Regions from separate parts of the Parasphingorhabdus sp. NYA22 genome, predicted to be linked through region 2. Evidence: predicted binding sites of a transcription regulator. Region 2 holds the regulator's gene; each other region holds the start of a gene.
What was found. The regulator LexA, encoded in region 2, represses DNA repair genes until DNA is damaged. The targets are predictions, from matches to a motif close to GTTCCNCNCTTGTTCT.

Region 1: the regulator LexA is predicted to act here: its motif matches at 3,365-3,380, upstream of ACWFTY_RS14280 (ribonucleoside-diphosphate reductase subunit alpha).
Region 3: the regulator LexA is predicted to act here: its motif matches at 1,491-1,506, upstream of uvrA (excinuclease ABC subunit UvrA).

What each region holds. Positions count from the first base shown of each region.
Region 1 is NZ_OZ333477.1:2,996,231-3,001,266, forward strand. It holds gene ACWFTY_RS14275 (ribonucleotide-diphosphate reductase subunit beta) at 1-1,010, opposite strand, end outside; gene ACWFTY_RS14280 (ribonucleoside-diphosphate reductase subunit alpha) at 1,215-3,278, opposite strand; gene ACWFTY_RS14285 (hypothetical protein) at 3,886-4,038, shown strand; gene ACWFTY_RS14290 (DMT family transporter) at 4,364-5,036, opposite strand, start outside.
Region 2 is NZ_OZ333477.1:1,750,984-1,756,019, forward strand. It holds gene ACWFTY_RS08455 (ComEC/Rec2 family competence protein) at 1-1,123, shown strand, start outside; gene lexA (transcriptional repressor LexA) at 1,117-1,809, opposite strand; gene ACWFTY_RS08465 (hypothetical protein) at 1,955-2,794, opposite strand; gene ACWFTY_RS08470 (IS1595 family transposase) at 2,953-3,843, opposite strand; gene ACWFTY_RS08475 (GGDEF domain-containing protein) at 4,071-5,000, opposite strand.
Region 3 is NZ_OZ333477.1:3,312,148-3,317,183, forward strand. It holds gene ACWFTY_RS15775 (hypothetical protein) at 1-1,384, opposite strand, end outside; gene uvrA (excinuclease ABC subunit UvrA) at 1,576-4,593, shown strand; gene ACWFTY_RS15785 (low molecular weight protein tyrosine phosphatase family protein) at 4,590-4,925, shown strand; gene ACWFTY_RS15790 (DUF4345 domain-containing protein) at 4,922-5,036, opposite strand, start outside.

The DNA.
Region 1 (5,036 bases), 1.2 Mb from region 2:
CCATCATCGACAGCCTCGTCCTCGTTCGCGACCTTGCCCTTGCGCTGGTCGAAGCTCGACCAGACGTCATTCCACTCGCCCTTGGTCGCGCCTTTTGAATATTCGGTGGCGCGGGCTTCGAAGAAATTGGCGTGCTCGATGCCGTTGAGCATCGGGGCGAGCCATGGCAGCGGGTGGTCTTCGACCATGTAGATCGGCTGGAAGCCGAGCTGGCCGAGGCGCCAGTCGGCGATATAGCGGATGTAGCGCTTGATTTCCTTGGCGGTCATGCCGGTGACCGGGCCGTCGCTGAACGCGAGGTCGATGAAGGCATCTTCCAGCCGCACGGTTTTCTGGCAGCAGTCGATAATATCTTCCTTGACCGACTTGGTCAGGCAGTCGCGTTCCTGCACGAAGGTGTGAAACATCTTGATGATGCCTTCGCAGTGGAGCGTTTCATCGCGGATCGACCAGGTGACGATCTGGCCCATGCCCTTCATCTTGTTGAAGCGCGGGAAGTTCATCAGCATGGCGAAGCTGGCGAACAGCTGCAGACCTTCGGTGAAGCCGCCGAACATCGCCAGCGTCTTGGCGATATCCTCGTCATTGTCGACGCCGAATGTGCCCATATAGTCGTGCTTGTCCTTCATCGCTTCATATTCGAGGAACATCGAATATTCGCTTTCCGGCATGCCGATCGTGTCGAGCAGATGCGAGTAGGCGGCGATATGGACAGTTTCCATGTTGCTGAACGAGGTCAGCATCATCTTGATTTCGGTCGGCTTGAACACCCGGCCATATTTGTCGTGATAGCAATCCTGCACCTCGACATCGGCCTGGGTAAAGAAACGGAAAATCTGGGTCAGCAGATTGCGTTCGTGATCGGTGAGCTTCTGCGCCCAGTCACGGCAATCCTCTCCGAGCGGCACTTCTTCCGGCATCCAGTGAATCTGCTGCTGCCGTTTCCAGAACTCGTAGGCCCATGGATATTCGAAGGGCTTGTAGGTTTTGCGTGCTTCCAGAAGTGACATGGTTACTCAATCTCCGCTTTATACTCGTCGTCATCCCAGCGTAGGCCGGGACCTGTTCCGATATTATTTTCGCACACCTTGGTCCGGGTTTGGCCCCAGCTTTCGCTGGGGTGACGGCTTTGGTGCGCTGCGCTCTTTTCCTTTTAAAAAACGGCCCCCTCCCGAAAGGAGCAAAGGGAGGGGGCAGTAGGCAAACTGCCTAATTTACTGACAGGCCAGACATTCGTCATAATCCGTCGTGCCGGCGGTGGTCATCAGCTCGACCTTTTTCGGATCGAGCGTATTGTCGGCTTCGACGCCGCCGCCCGTTGCCGGCTCGCTCATCATCGTCTCGCCACCGGCAAAACCGGCGCGCTGGATCGATTTCGAACGCAGATAATAAAGCGACTTGATACCAAGTTCCCACGCGCGGAAGTGCAGCATCAGCAGGTCCCACTTGTCGACATCGGCCGGGATGAACAGGTTCAGCGACTGTGCCTGGTCGATATAGGGCGTGCGGTCGGCGGCGAGTTCGAGCAGCCAGCGCTGGTCGATCTCGAAGCTGGTCTTGTACGTGTCCTTTTCCTCCGGGCTGAGGAAGTCGAGATGCTGGACGCTGCCACCCTTTTCGAGGATCGTGTTCCAGACATTGTTGCTGTCCTTGCTCTTCTCCTGCAGCAATTTCAGCAGATGCGGGTTCTTCACGATGAAGCTGCCCGAGAGCGTCTTGTGGGTGTAGATATTCGCCGGGATCGGCTCGATGCAGGCAGAGGCGCCGCCGCAGATGATGCTGATCGACGCGGTTGGCGCGATCGCCATCTTGCAGGAGAAGCGCTCCATCACGCCCTGATCGGCCGCATCGGGGCAAGGGCCGCGTTCCTTGGCCAGCATCATGCTGGCTTCGGATGCCTTGGCCGAAACATGCTTGAAGATCTTGAAGTTCCACGACTTTGCCAGCGCGCTTTCGAAGCCCAGGCCGCGTGCCTGAAGGAAGCTGTGGAAGCCCATCACGCCGAGACCGACGCTGCGTTCGCGCATCGCGCTATATTTCGCCCGCGCCATTTCTTCCGGCGCGCGGTCGATATAATCCTGCAGGACATTGTCGAGGAAGCGCATGACGTCCTCGATAAAGCCCTTCTCGACCGACCATTCATCCCATTTCTCGAGATTGAGCGAGGACAGGCAGCATACCGCCGTCCGGTCTTCACCGAGATGATCGCGGCCTGTGGGCAGTGTGATCTCGGAGCAGAGATTGGAGGTGGAAACCTTGAGTCCCAGATCGCGGTGATGCTTCGGCATCATCCGGTTCACCGTGTCGCTGAAGATGATATAGGGCTCGCCGGTGGCCAGCCGTGTCTCGACCAGCTTCTGGAACAGGCTGCGCGCGTCAACGGTGCCGCGAACCGAACCGTCTTTCGGCGATTTGAGATCGAATTCCTTGCCGTCGCGAACCGCTTCCATAAACTCGTCGGTCAGCAATACGCCATGATGCAGGTTCAGGGCTTTCCGGTTAAAGTCGCCGGAAGGCTTTCTGATTTCAAGAAATTCTTCGATTTCCGGATGGTTGACGTCAAGATAGCAAGCCGCCGAACCGCGGCGCAAAGAGCCCTGCGAAATTGCCAGGGTCAGGCTGTCCATCACGCGGACGAACGGAATGATGCCGGAGGTCTTGCCGTTCAGGCCGACCGGCTCGCCGATACCGCGAACCGCGCCCCAATAGGTGCCGATGCCGCCGCCGCGCGAAGCGAGCCAGACATTTTCGTTCCAGGTGTTGACGATGCCGCCGAGGCTATCGTCGACACTGTTGAGATAGCAACTGATCGGCAGGCCGCGTCCGGTGCCGCCATTGGACAATACGGGCGTTGCCGGCATGAACCAGAGTTTGGAAATCGCGTCATAAAGCCGCTGGGCATGCGCTTCATCGTCCGCATAAGCGTCGGCAACGCGGGCGAACAGATCCTGATAGGATTCGCCCGGCAACAGATAGCGGTCGTTGAGTGTTTCCTTGCCAAAGTCGGTCAGCAGAGCATCGCGGCTTTCGTCCTGCGTGATCTTGAAGCGGCGCTTTTCAACACTGTGGCTGTCGCGCTCGGCCTTCAATTCCTTCTCGTCATTGGCTTTGGTCGCAGCCGCTTCTGCAGCAGCCTTCTTGCTGACTTCAGGTTCGCTGGTCGGCCCCGTGTTTTCGGTCTTGCTTTCTGGCTTGTCCAATACTTCCGCGCCCATTTCACTCTCACTCACATCTGTTCCCGACACATTCTCGTTGTCGCGGTTGTCTCTAAAATCCATCAAAGCCCCCTCAAATCACTCTACTAAATCAACGATCGAGGCGGCATATTCGGCCGATCGACCACCAGGATCATATCCGGGCGTTTGTTCCTGTCTTGTTCGACTCATGCCGAAGCATTCACTCTAACAGTATTCACGCCCCGGCGGGCATTTTTTTCTTACCCAAATCCGGTATTTCTCACTGTACATTTGGCACAAAGGGAGGGCCCCACCGAGTCGGTGTTAAAGACGGCTAATACTATCAGTTGGTGTGCCCCCTAGGCCGAACCACAACCTATAGTGGCTGAATCGAAATTTTATGCAAGGGGGTAAATGACAAATTAACGACTCCGTTCGTCGTATAAATGAATCGCTTCGTCGAGCGGCGATTCATGCTGCGATGCAGCGACGCGTGGACCTTCTAAGCCTAGCGCGTTGTGCAAGAGCAGATGCCTATATTTACAAAAATATCTGTCCACAGATCATCCACAAGGGGTGATGGCAGAATTGTGACACCATATCTGGTAGATCATATGTCCGGCTCGCATCTTGCCGACCGGTAATTTTCACGTTTCGTCATTAACCATAATGGCGACAATGAAGGAACAATCAGATTTGGAGCATAAACATGATTCATGAGCAGGAAAACGAACCGAAATCCGCCAAGACCAAAATGAAATATGAAAAGCCGGTCTTGATTGAACTTGATTTGGCGAAAGAATCGAATTCAAAATCGCTTCCCTCCCCCTTTGAATCCACGGTTCTCTTTAATCCGAGCTAATCGGACCGACTATTGATAAACTGTAGCCGTGCCGGCAGAATTTCCGCCCCGGGATGCAACGCTCAACCTTAGAGGGGGGGGGCTATTCCGCATTAATTTTGGCAGTGAGTCTGCTTGCAAGCCGATCCACCATGCATTTCGAAATGCTTCTGTCTATGCCGAGCGCTTCGCTTACAGTATCCTTGGGCTGACATTGCTGGCAATGGCGCTACCAGAATTAATCCGCCCTTTTTCAAGCCCACACCGATAACCTACGCCGAGCGCTTATAGTCCGGTCTGAAATAAATTCTGATGAGGAATGGCTCGCGCAGTTCTGCCACAACCTCTATCGCTGCTCGCGATCGACGAGCAGCGCGGTGGCAGGCTTGCGCCGAAGCGCGACAATCAGCACGCCGCCAATCGCCAGCGCTGCGCCCACTCCCATACGCAAATCGAAAGCATCATTCGTGATCAAGACCCCCAAGGCGATCGTCGCCAGCGGCGTTATAAGCGTAAGCGGAGCAAGAAGATTGGCCTCATAGCTTCGAATAAGGTGATAATAAGCAGAATGAGCCCCTACCGAAACAATCAGAGCGGTAAACAGGACAGCAGCGACCAGCGGCCATCCGACAGCTACGGCAGCGGCCCATTGCCCCTGCTCGAAGAGCAGCGAGGAAATCGTCAAGGTAATTACGGACACCAGACCGACCCAGGCCTGAAAGCGGAATGGAGCGACATCATGAACCCGCTTCATCAGCACAGCACCGGCAGAGCCGGCAAATGCGGCAGCGGCAACGAACCAGAGCCCGGTCGAGAGCGTGATGCCTTCAGGGCGCCAGACCACAACCAACACGCCAAGCAAAGTCAGGCCGATACCAATGCCGCGGCGCCAGTGAACGCGCTCCCCGAGCATCAGCATTGACAGCAGAATCGTGAAGGGAACCCCGAGTTGCAATATGATGGCGGCGGACGATGGCGAGGTTGTCTGCAGGCCAATGAACAGCAGCGCGAAATTTCCG
Region 2 (5,036 bases):
GCTGATGATGGGGCGCAGCGCGATCACCTTGCGGATGGTCGCAGCCGGGGCGCTGTTTGTCTTGATATTCTGGCCCGAATCGCTGGTCGGGCCGAGCTTCCAGCTGAGCTTTGCGGCGGTTACCGCGATCATCGCGCTGCACGAGCATCCGCGGATCAAGACTATGTTCATGCTGCGCGAGGAGAGCCTGCTGCGCCGCGCCGGACGGTTTATCTTTGCGCTGTTCCTGACCGGTCTGGTGGTCGAAATCGCGCTGATGCCGATCGCGCTCTACCATTTTCACAAGGCAGGGCTTTACGGCGCGCTGGCCAATATCATCGCCATCCCGCTGACGACCTTCGTGATCATGCCATTGGAGGCGCTGGCCCTGGTGCTGGATAGCGTCGGACTGGGCGCGCCGGTCTGGTGGCTCTGCGAACAGGCACTGGGCAGCCTGATCGCATTGGCCCATTTTGTCTCAAGCCGGCCCGGAGCGGTGACGATGTTGCCGACCATGAACGTGATCGCCTTCGGACTGGTGCTGCTCGGCGGCCTCTGGCTCTGTCTGTGGCGAGAGCGCTGGCGCTATTGGGGTGTGATCCCGGCAGTTATCGGGGCATTGCTCATCATCACAAACCGCGCACCGGATATCTATATCACCGGTGACGGCCGCCATGTCGGTATCCGCAACGATCAGGGAGAGCTGGCGATGCTCCGTACCAGCGGCGGAGACTTTATTCGCGACATGATCCGTGAAAATGCCGGCGTGGAGGGGAAATCGCAGGCGCTCGAAGACTGGCCGAATGCCGATTGCAACGCCGACAGCTGTCTGGTCACGATCCGTGCGGGCGAGCGGGACTGGCAGATATTGGCGACCCGCAGCGCTCACTATATTCCGTCCCTGGCATTGTCGGCCGCCTGCCGCCGCGCGGATATTGTGGTCAGCGAAAGACGGCTGCCGCAAAGCTGTGCGCCGCGCTGGTTAAAGGCCGACCGCAGCCTGCTGTCACAGGTTGGCGGCATGACCATCAATCTGGAAAACCAGCACATATCTGCCGCGCTAGGCTGGACCGGCAGGCATATATGGACCCGCTATCGCGCCGCTGCGACCGGAGGCGATGACAGCGGCAAGCGGGATCAGTAGCGGCGCAGCAATCCGGCCATCTTGCCCTGAATGCGCACTTCGCCTTCGCCATAAATCTGCGGCTCATAGGCGGCGTTGGCGGGGTCGAGGCGGATGCTTCGACCCTCCTTGCGCAGATATTTCAGCGTCGCTTCTTCGTCGTGGATCAAGGCCACGACAATCTCGCCATCGCGCGCGACTTCGGTTTTCTGGATCAGCGCGTAATCGCCGTCGAGAATGCCTGCGTCGATCATCGAATCGCCTGACACTTCCAGCGCAAAATGTTCGCCGGGGCCGAGCAGGGCGGCCGGGACGCTGAGCGCCGACTGGCCTTCCATCGCCTCGATCGGAGCGCCAGCGGCGATCCGGCCGTGCAACGGAATTTCCAGCACATCATTATTGGCAGCCGGAGCAGGATTGGAAATGACTTCGCGCACCGGTGTTTCCGGGTGCAGCGAGACAACATTGGAGGGCTCCGCTTCGTGCACGCCGCCTTCCGGCAGCTTCAACACTTCCAGCGCGCGCGCCCGGTTGGGCAGGCGGCGAATGAAGTGCCGCTCCTCGAGCGCACTGATCAGCCGGTGAATGCCCGACTTGGACTTGAGCCCGAGCGCTTCCTTCATTTCCTCGAACGAGGGAGAAACGCCGCTATCCTTCAGCCTGTCATCAATGAAACAGAGCAATTCATGTTGCTTTTGCGTGAGCATGTCCAAAATCCTGTTCAGGGAACGAATAAAGAACAATTATGAAACAAAACAGGTTAAGTCAAGCGGGAAGTGATTATCCCTCTTGCATACGTAACACCGAGCGACCCCTCCTTAAGCGGGGAGATGGGCGGTGATTAAGCTGGCTTTACTCTGCTTTTTTACGATCTTCCAAGGGGATGAAGTCCCTGCCAGTTACCTTCCGAGCACCTTTAGTAGTGGTAAGTGCATAACCCTCTGTAATTCGATCAATATCTCCGGACGGCAACTGGTAGCTACCGAAAATCCTAACGTACAACTCGTACCCAACTGGCAAGTCAGAGCCTGCGTTATTAATCTTCATAAACTCGGTTTGGCCTGGGAAAACCGTAGTGCCATTCGTGTCATCCAGTTCAGGAATTGGACTTGCATAAAAAACTGGTGGCATAGCAACGGAGTCTCCATCTTTCAAAAAGTTAGTGGCTGGAGTTTTCCCAATGTTCTTGAAGCACACGCTAATACTGCCATCTTCATTCATTTTAATGGCGTTGACTATCAACCATGGTCTTTGCGCATTCTGAGCAATTCTATTGGCTTCAAAGCCAGCATTAGCCGCGCGCCTAGCTTCCCAAAAAGTGTAAAAAACCAGACCAATACCAAAGAATCCTACGGCCATAGCTATTATAGTAGCTCGTCCAGTAGTGCGGCTCCACAAAGCGGCTTTTTGCTGTGCCTGAAGATCGTATTCTTTGCGACGTCCTTCGCGGGCTCGTTCTTGTTTCTCAAATATGCACTTATCGATCTCCGCAGACGAGATCATGGGGCATTCGTCTTCCACGCCTATGTAGGGGGATTGTGTGTAATCATGGGCATTTTCGGCTGCTTGATGGTCTATAGCGGCCTCTAGGTTTTGGGAAGATATCCACAACCAAGCACCTATAGCGATGCCAAAAAAGGCTATAATAGCCAATCCTAATTTGGATTTTGAAAATTCTGGGTCTTTCTTCACAACCGAGTTAAAACATCAATTTGCAGAAGAGTCCATCAACATGGTAGAACGCGATATGACCACACTTAAAGAAGCCCGACAAAAGGGCAAACTCAAAGAGTTCATCAAGGAACACGAAGCCGACCATGACGGCGACGAAGCCGCCATTGCGGCAACGCTTAGGTCAATGGTTGGTAAGTCGAAACCAGTTCCGAAAACATCGTCTCGGGACGGTGACGGCGATTGAAGCGATATTCCGCTTCCTTTGCATATTTCCAAAGGTGTTGCGGCGAAACGTGAATGTGAGTGCCAAAGATACCGCGCTTCAACTGTGACCAGAAACCTTCAATCCCGTTGGTGGTCGTGCCGGTAGGGCTAACCCACTGCTTCTCGCTGTGATTGACTGTCTTGTGCCAATATTTGTGACCCGTTCCGTCCAGACCAGCATAGCTCATGAAATCATCTGTGTGGATCTCGGTATGTGCCAGCACGTTGGCAACGATATGGCCCTGTAGCGTCGATTTGCGGCGATTAGGGATAACAACCGTCATGACTTCGCCGTTACGCTGCAACATACCCATGATCGCTGTCTTGCCGTCTTTGTTGCCCGGTCCGCCACCATGATTGACACCGCCGATATAGGTTTCGTCAACCTCAACGATTTTCATAAAGCCGCCTAGGGGGGTTTCGCCGTCTACATCGGCCATATGTTCACGGATAAGGCCAGCCATGCGCCATGCAGTCTTGTAAGTGACGCCTAGCTGGCGCTCCAATTCCTTGGCTGCAACGCCGTGGCGGGTGGTGGTGAACAGATAGATCGCATAGAACCAAAGCTGCAAAGGCGTCCGGCTCTTTTCAAAGGGAGTGCCAACAGTCGGGTGCAGGTGGTGGCCGCACCACTGGCAAGAATAAGCGCGCTCTGCTTTGATCCTATACCAGTTTGAAGCCTTTTCGCACTTTGGGCATTCGTAGCCCTGTCCAAAACGAACATCAAAGATATGCTGCAAGCAAGTCTCATCATCTGGGAATTGCCGAAAGAATTGCGCGATTGTGAGGGGCTTCTGTTTCATGCCTATTATGTAGCATAAATTACTACGTATGGCAAGGGGATAATCACTAAGCGGGAAGTGGTTGCGCTTTTAGCAGAACGGTAGGCGACTTGGACAAATTGCTCCGCTGCCTCAATGGCGGCTATCTGGGTTTTTGGTTGAAAAGCTGGCGTTCCAGACACGCCCAATAGTGGTTGTTGCATCAGGATCTTTCGACACGTGAAACACTGATCTTTTGATTCGGGAGCCTAGTCGGAAGGAAATATTTTTCGATTCTTGGCGCAGTAAAGCGCTTCGTCGGCCGTGTTGAACAACGTTTGGGGATTATATTTACCGTCCTTGCAGGCGAAAGCAAAGCCGACCGATACCTTCAGCGTCAACAAACATCCGTTCCACTGTATTGGCCTGAGAAGGCTACCAATAAGAGATTGTAATTCAACCTTAGTCTGTGCGCGCGATATCGAAGATGGCAGCAACACTGCAAATTCGTCACCGCCAATTCGCGAGACCAGATGGGCGTTGATGAACGCTTTGCGAAGATTATCCGCAAGGTTGACAAGACATGCGTCGCCAGCAGCGTGACCCCAACGATCATTGATTTGCTTGAAATCATCAATGTCAAACAGGATCAACGTGCCGATGTCGTCCAACGCAACGCCATTACTCGACTGATCTAGAAAACGTTGAAAGCGGGTCCGGTTAGCAACGCCGGTGAGCGGGTCGCATTCAGCTTGCGCCCGGAGAAGTTCCCATCGCATACGATCATCTGTTATATCCTGCTTCATGCCAAAAAGCATCTCGGTCCGCCCGTTCGAACCTCGTGTCGCAGCGGTAATTCGTATCCAGCGCTCGATTCCGTCAGGGCGAACGATGCTTGCGTCCAGTGTGAAGCCAGCGCGTTTCTCTATCGCCTGAGATCGTTTCCGCTCAAGTAACTCGCGCGATTCCTCGCTATAAAGTTCGATCGCGGACTCCCGGTCCAAGGCGTCGACACTAGTCAGACCAAAAATGTCAAAAACGCCGTCGGTCCAGTCAAGCCGTTCATTTGCAAGATCGCATGACCATGCGCCAATGGAAACCAATGGAGCGGCTTGGTCAAACAGGTCCAGAGACCCCAGCCGTTTATCCAAATTTGTCGATGTTGCGTTATTAAAATTCTTCGAATTTAATTGATTCATTGGCTCCATCATTTGCTGCGGCCTGAAGCTGAATTT
Region 3 (5,036 bases), 1.6 Mb from region 2:
GCGCAACCACGACAGAAGATGCGGCTGGCAAATCTTCAGCGCTTTTATGCAAATTAATGAGTTGTTGCACTAACCCCAATGTTTGGGCGCTGCGGTCTTTAGGTTTCTTACTGCTTGCTCCAGGTACATGCAACGCGTCCTCGGCAATAAAATGGCGCTGCCCCCGGTATACCGTCGATATAAGTGGCTTCTTATTCGATCCTTCCGTGTAAACGGCAATAACCTTTTCGTCGTGAGATCCACGTGATTCTTGTTCGCGAATATATTCTCCAAGATAGTATAAAATTCCATCTGGAGAACGAATAGTCACAATCGGCGCGCTAACCTCAACGTAAACTCCTTTTCGATCAAAATAGCAAATCGGACCAAGTTCCGATATTGTAACAAACCGCGCCTTCTCGTCGACGTCAGAAAAGCCGAATGATCTCGATGGAAAAATTTGCTCTTTTTTTGATTTCCCGTTTGCCGATTTCGCCTTCGCTTCAGAAATTACTTGCTTCTGGAATTCATCATCTGGATTCAGATTTTTATCATCTAGGCACACATAAGCAGGCCGATCTATTAAACTCAGCTGATCCTCTGGAACGAAACCGATTAGATCTTGCGATCCGTTTTTACGATGTACACTGGTTACTCCGCCGCTTGAACCAATATCAAAGTTTTTCCCATCCAAAACACTGATGTCTTTCAATGACAATGCACCTTCTAATTTACTGAGTGGGAACAGCGCAGTTGGGTCAATTTTTTTCGATACAATAGCTAGATTATACTGCTGGAGAAATGCCAAAAAGGCTTCGTGTTTTTCGTATTGGTCAGGATCATTGTCAAGGTCACCAATGTTGGAACCATTAGACAAATCATAAAAGTCGATGCGCTCAACAAACAACTGAGCCAAGTAGTCTTCCGGCCAACCGTTCGACAAGAAATACTTGAAAAGGCCCAGAGATACGGGTGTCATGATCCCGCTTTGAAAAGCTTTGTTGTCGTAAATCGAAATTTCAAAATTAGGATTTGTTGCAATATTTGCCGCCAAACTCGGAGAAAAAGTCTCTGGTCCGTTATTCATTGTCCGAGATGTTTCACGAAGGTTTCCCGAAAACGGCGTCCCCGGATCAGTGAAGGTTGATCCAATTGTCTGCTCCACAATTCCAGCGCCCAAAGAAGCAGTTGTGCTAACCGACATATTCCCGCGCAACGTCTTCATGGAGGTATAGTGCATTGGCTGGCGATTTTTGGCTCTAACTATATTGAGCAGCGTAATTTCATTTGCTGTATCAGCTACCAGCTTATTGTGATTAACGGCTACACCATGCAACTGTTCGTTGAATGCACAGCCTGTTAGCAAGCTGGAAACCAACAACATGGATACGATTTGCTTTTTCATGATATTGCCCCTCGAGTTTCTTTAAGATGAGATACCCAATGCCCCACACGTCTCTCCAACACCCGTGACCCCCATCACGCTCCCCAAAAAACTCCCCCTTGAAAACAGAACAAACATTGAACATATAACGGGGACCACCCTGTTCTTTTGGCCCGCTGGACTCTCTCCGGCATCTTCTGCAAAGCACCCGCATGAGTCTGACCCACATCAAAGTAAAAGGCGCCCGCGAGCATAATCTCAAGGGCGTGGATATCGAGCTTCCGCGCGAGAAGCTGATCGTGATCACCGGCCTGTCCGGCAGCGGCAAATCGAGCCTTGCGTTCGATACCATCTATGCCGAGGGGCAGCGGCGCTATGTCGAGAGCCTCAGCGCCTATGCGCGGCAGTTTCTCGAGATGATGCAGAAGCCCGATGTCGAGCATATCGAAGGGCTTTCGCCCGCGATCTCGATCGAGCAGAAGACCACCAGCCGCAATCCGCGCTCGACCGTCGCGACAGTGACCGAGATATACGATTATATGCGCCTGCTCTGGGCGCGCGCCGGCGTGCCTTATTCGCCGGCGACCGGCCTTCCGATCACCGCGCAGACCGTTTCGCAGATGGTCGACCGGGTGATGACCTTGCCCGAAAAGACCCGCTTCTTCCTGCTCGCCCCGGTCGTGCGCGGCCGCAAGGGCGAGTATCGCAAGGAATTGCTCGAGTGGCAGAAGGCCGGCTTCACCCGGGTCCGGGTCGACGGCGAATTTTACGATATCGAGGAAACGCCGAAGCTCGACAAAAAATACAAGCATGACATTGAGGTCGTGGTTGACCGGTTGGTCGTGCGCGAAGGCATGGAGCAGCGGCTCGCCGACAGTTTCGAGACCGCGCTGCGGCTGGCCGACGGACTGGCCTTTGTCGATCTGGCTGATGGTACGGTCGAGGAAGCGCTCGCCAATGGTGCTTCGACAAGCTCAGCACGAACGGGTGCTGAAGATACCAGTGCGACAAAGCAACCCGTTCGTGCTGAGCTTGTCGAAGCACCAGGCGTCGCGGAAGCCAGCGCGAATTTCAAACCGGAACCTACGAGCAAGAAGATGAAAGGCACCGGCCTTCCCCCGAACCGGATCGTCTTTTCCGAGCGCTTCGCCTGCCCGGTCAGCGGCTTCACGATCGAGGAAATCGCGCCACGGCTGTTCTCGTTCAACGCCCCGCAAGGCGCCTGCCCGTCGTGCGACGGTCTCGGCGAGAAACTCCATTTCGATACCCAATTGATCGTGCCCAATCCGGCGCTCAGCATCAAGAAGGGCGCAGTCGTGCCCTGGGCGAAATCCAACCCGCCCTCGCCTTATTATATGCAGGTGCTTGGCAGTCTCGCTCGGCAGTTCGAATTTGATCTCGAGACCCCGTGGAACGAATTGAGCGAACATCATAAGGATATCGTGCTCAACGGTACGCAAGGCCTGCCGGTCACGCTCCGCTTCCAGGATGGTCGCAAATCATACGAAGTAAAGAAACCGTTCGAGGGTGTTGTCGGCAATCTCAAACGGCGGATGTTGCAGACCGAAAGCGCCTGGATGCAGGAAGAACTGGCCAAGTTTCAGGCAGCTGCGCCTTGCGAAACCTGTCACGGCGCGCGGCTCAAGCCGGAAGCGCTGGCGGTCAAGATCGCTGGCGAGGATATCAGTATCTCCACCCGCCGGAGCGTTGGCGATGCGCTCGAATTTTTCGAGACATTGGGTGCCAAGCTGGACAAGACGCAGACCCAGATTGCCGAACCGATCCTCAAGGAAATTATCGCGCGACTGGGCTTCCTCAACAATGTCGGGCTCGACTATCTCAATCTCGACCGGACCAGCGGCACATTGTCCGGCGGCGAAAGCCAGCGCATCCGTCTGGCCAGCCAGATCGGATCGGGATTATCCGGCGTGCTCTATGTTCTCGACGAGCCCAGCATCGGGCTGCACCAACGCGACAATGACCGCTTGCTGACCACGCTCAAGCGGCTGCGCGACCTCGGCAACACGGTGATCGTGGTCGAACATGACGAGGACGCGATCCGCACCGCGGACTGGGTCGTCGACATGGGGCCGGGTGCCGGCGTCCATGGCGGCGAGGTCGTTGCCGAAGGCACACTCAAGCAGATATTGAAATCGAAGAAATCGCTGACCGCCGCCTATCTCAACGGCACGCGCGAAATCGAAGTGCCGAAGAAAAGGCGCAAGGGCAATGGCAAGAAGCTGACCGTGCACGGCGCCACAGCCAACAATCTGCAAAATGTCACCGTATCCTTCCCGCTTGGTACATTTACCTGCGTCACCGGTCTCAGCGGCTCGGGAAAAAGCTCGCTGACCATCGATACGCTCTACGCATCAGCGGCGCGGACGCTCAACGGCGCGCGGGTGATTGCCGGCAAGCATGACAAGATCACCGGCCTGCAATATTGCGACAAAGTCATTGATATCGACCAGTCACCGATCGGCCGCACCCCGCGTTCGAACCCGGCGACCTATACCGGTGCCTTCACCAATATCCGCGACTGGTTTGCCGGCCTGCCCGAGGCGCAGGTTCGCGGTTACAAGCCGGGCCGGTTCAGCTTCAACGTCAAGGGCGGCCGCTGCGAAGTCTGCCGCGGGGACGGGCTGATCAAGATCGAGATGCACTTCCTGCCCGACGTTTACGTCACCTGCGAGGAATGCCACGGCAAACGCTATAATCGCGAAACGCTGGAGGTGAAGTTCAAAGGCAAGTCGATCGCCGATATTCTCGACATGACGGTCGAGGATGCGGTGAGCTTCTTCAAGGCGGTGCCGCCGATCCGCGACAAGATGGCAATGCTCTATGAAGTGGGCCTCGGCTATGTGAAGGTCGGCCAGCAGGCGACGACACTCTCGGGCGGCGAAGCCCAGCGGGTCAAGCTGGCCAAGGAACTGTCAAAACGGTCAACCGGGCAGACGCTTTACATTCTCGACGAGCCGACCACCGGCCTGCACTTCGAGGATGTCCGCAAGCTGCTGCAAGTGCTGCAACGGCTGGTTGAACAAGGCAATAGCGTGATCGTGATCGAGCATAATCTCGACGTCATCAAGACCGCCGACCATATCATTGACCTCGGCCCCGAAGGCGGCGTCCGCGGCGGCGAAATTGTCGCGCAAGGTACGCCGGAAGAGGTGGCCAAGGTCAAGGCCAGCTTCACCGGCGGCTATCTGAAGGATATGCTGGCGAAGTGAGCGGCGAACCGGCAAGGCTTCTGTTTGTCTGTTCCCGCAACCGATTGCGCAGTCCGACCGCCGAAGCGGTGCTAAATGGTGTGGAAACAGTGAGCGCCATTTCCGCAGGTACGAATAACGACGCTGAAACGACGCTATCCGGCGATCTGGTCGAATGGGCGGATATCATCTATGTGATGGAGACCGCCCACAAGAAGAAAATTACCCGGAAATTTGGCACAGAGCTAAGACATACGCCTGTGCGCAATCTCGCCATACCGGACAATTACAAATTTATGGAACCTGATCTGGTGGCAATCATCAAAGCCAGGTTTCCGGAATATTTTTCCTAGCGCCTCAAAACCCGCCGCTGCCACAACAGCAGCAAAACCGGCACTACCAGTTCGACGGCCGTGCCGCTGACCTGCCAGCTTGCCGGCTCGCCAACCGTCAACCATGACACG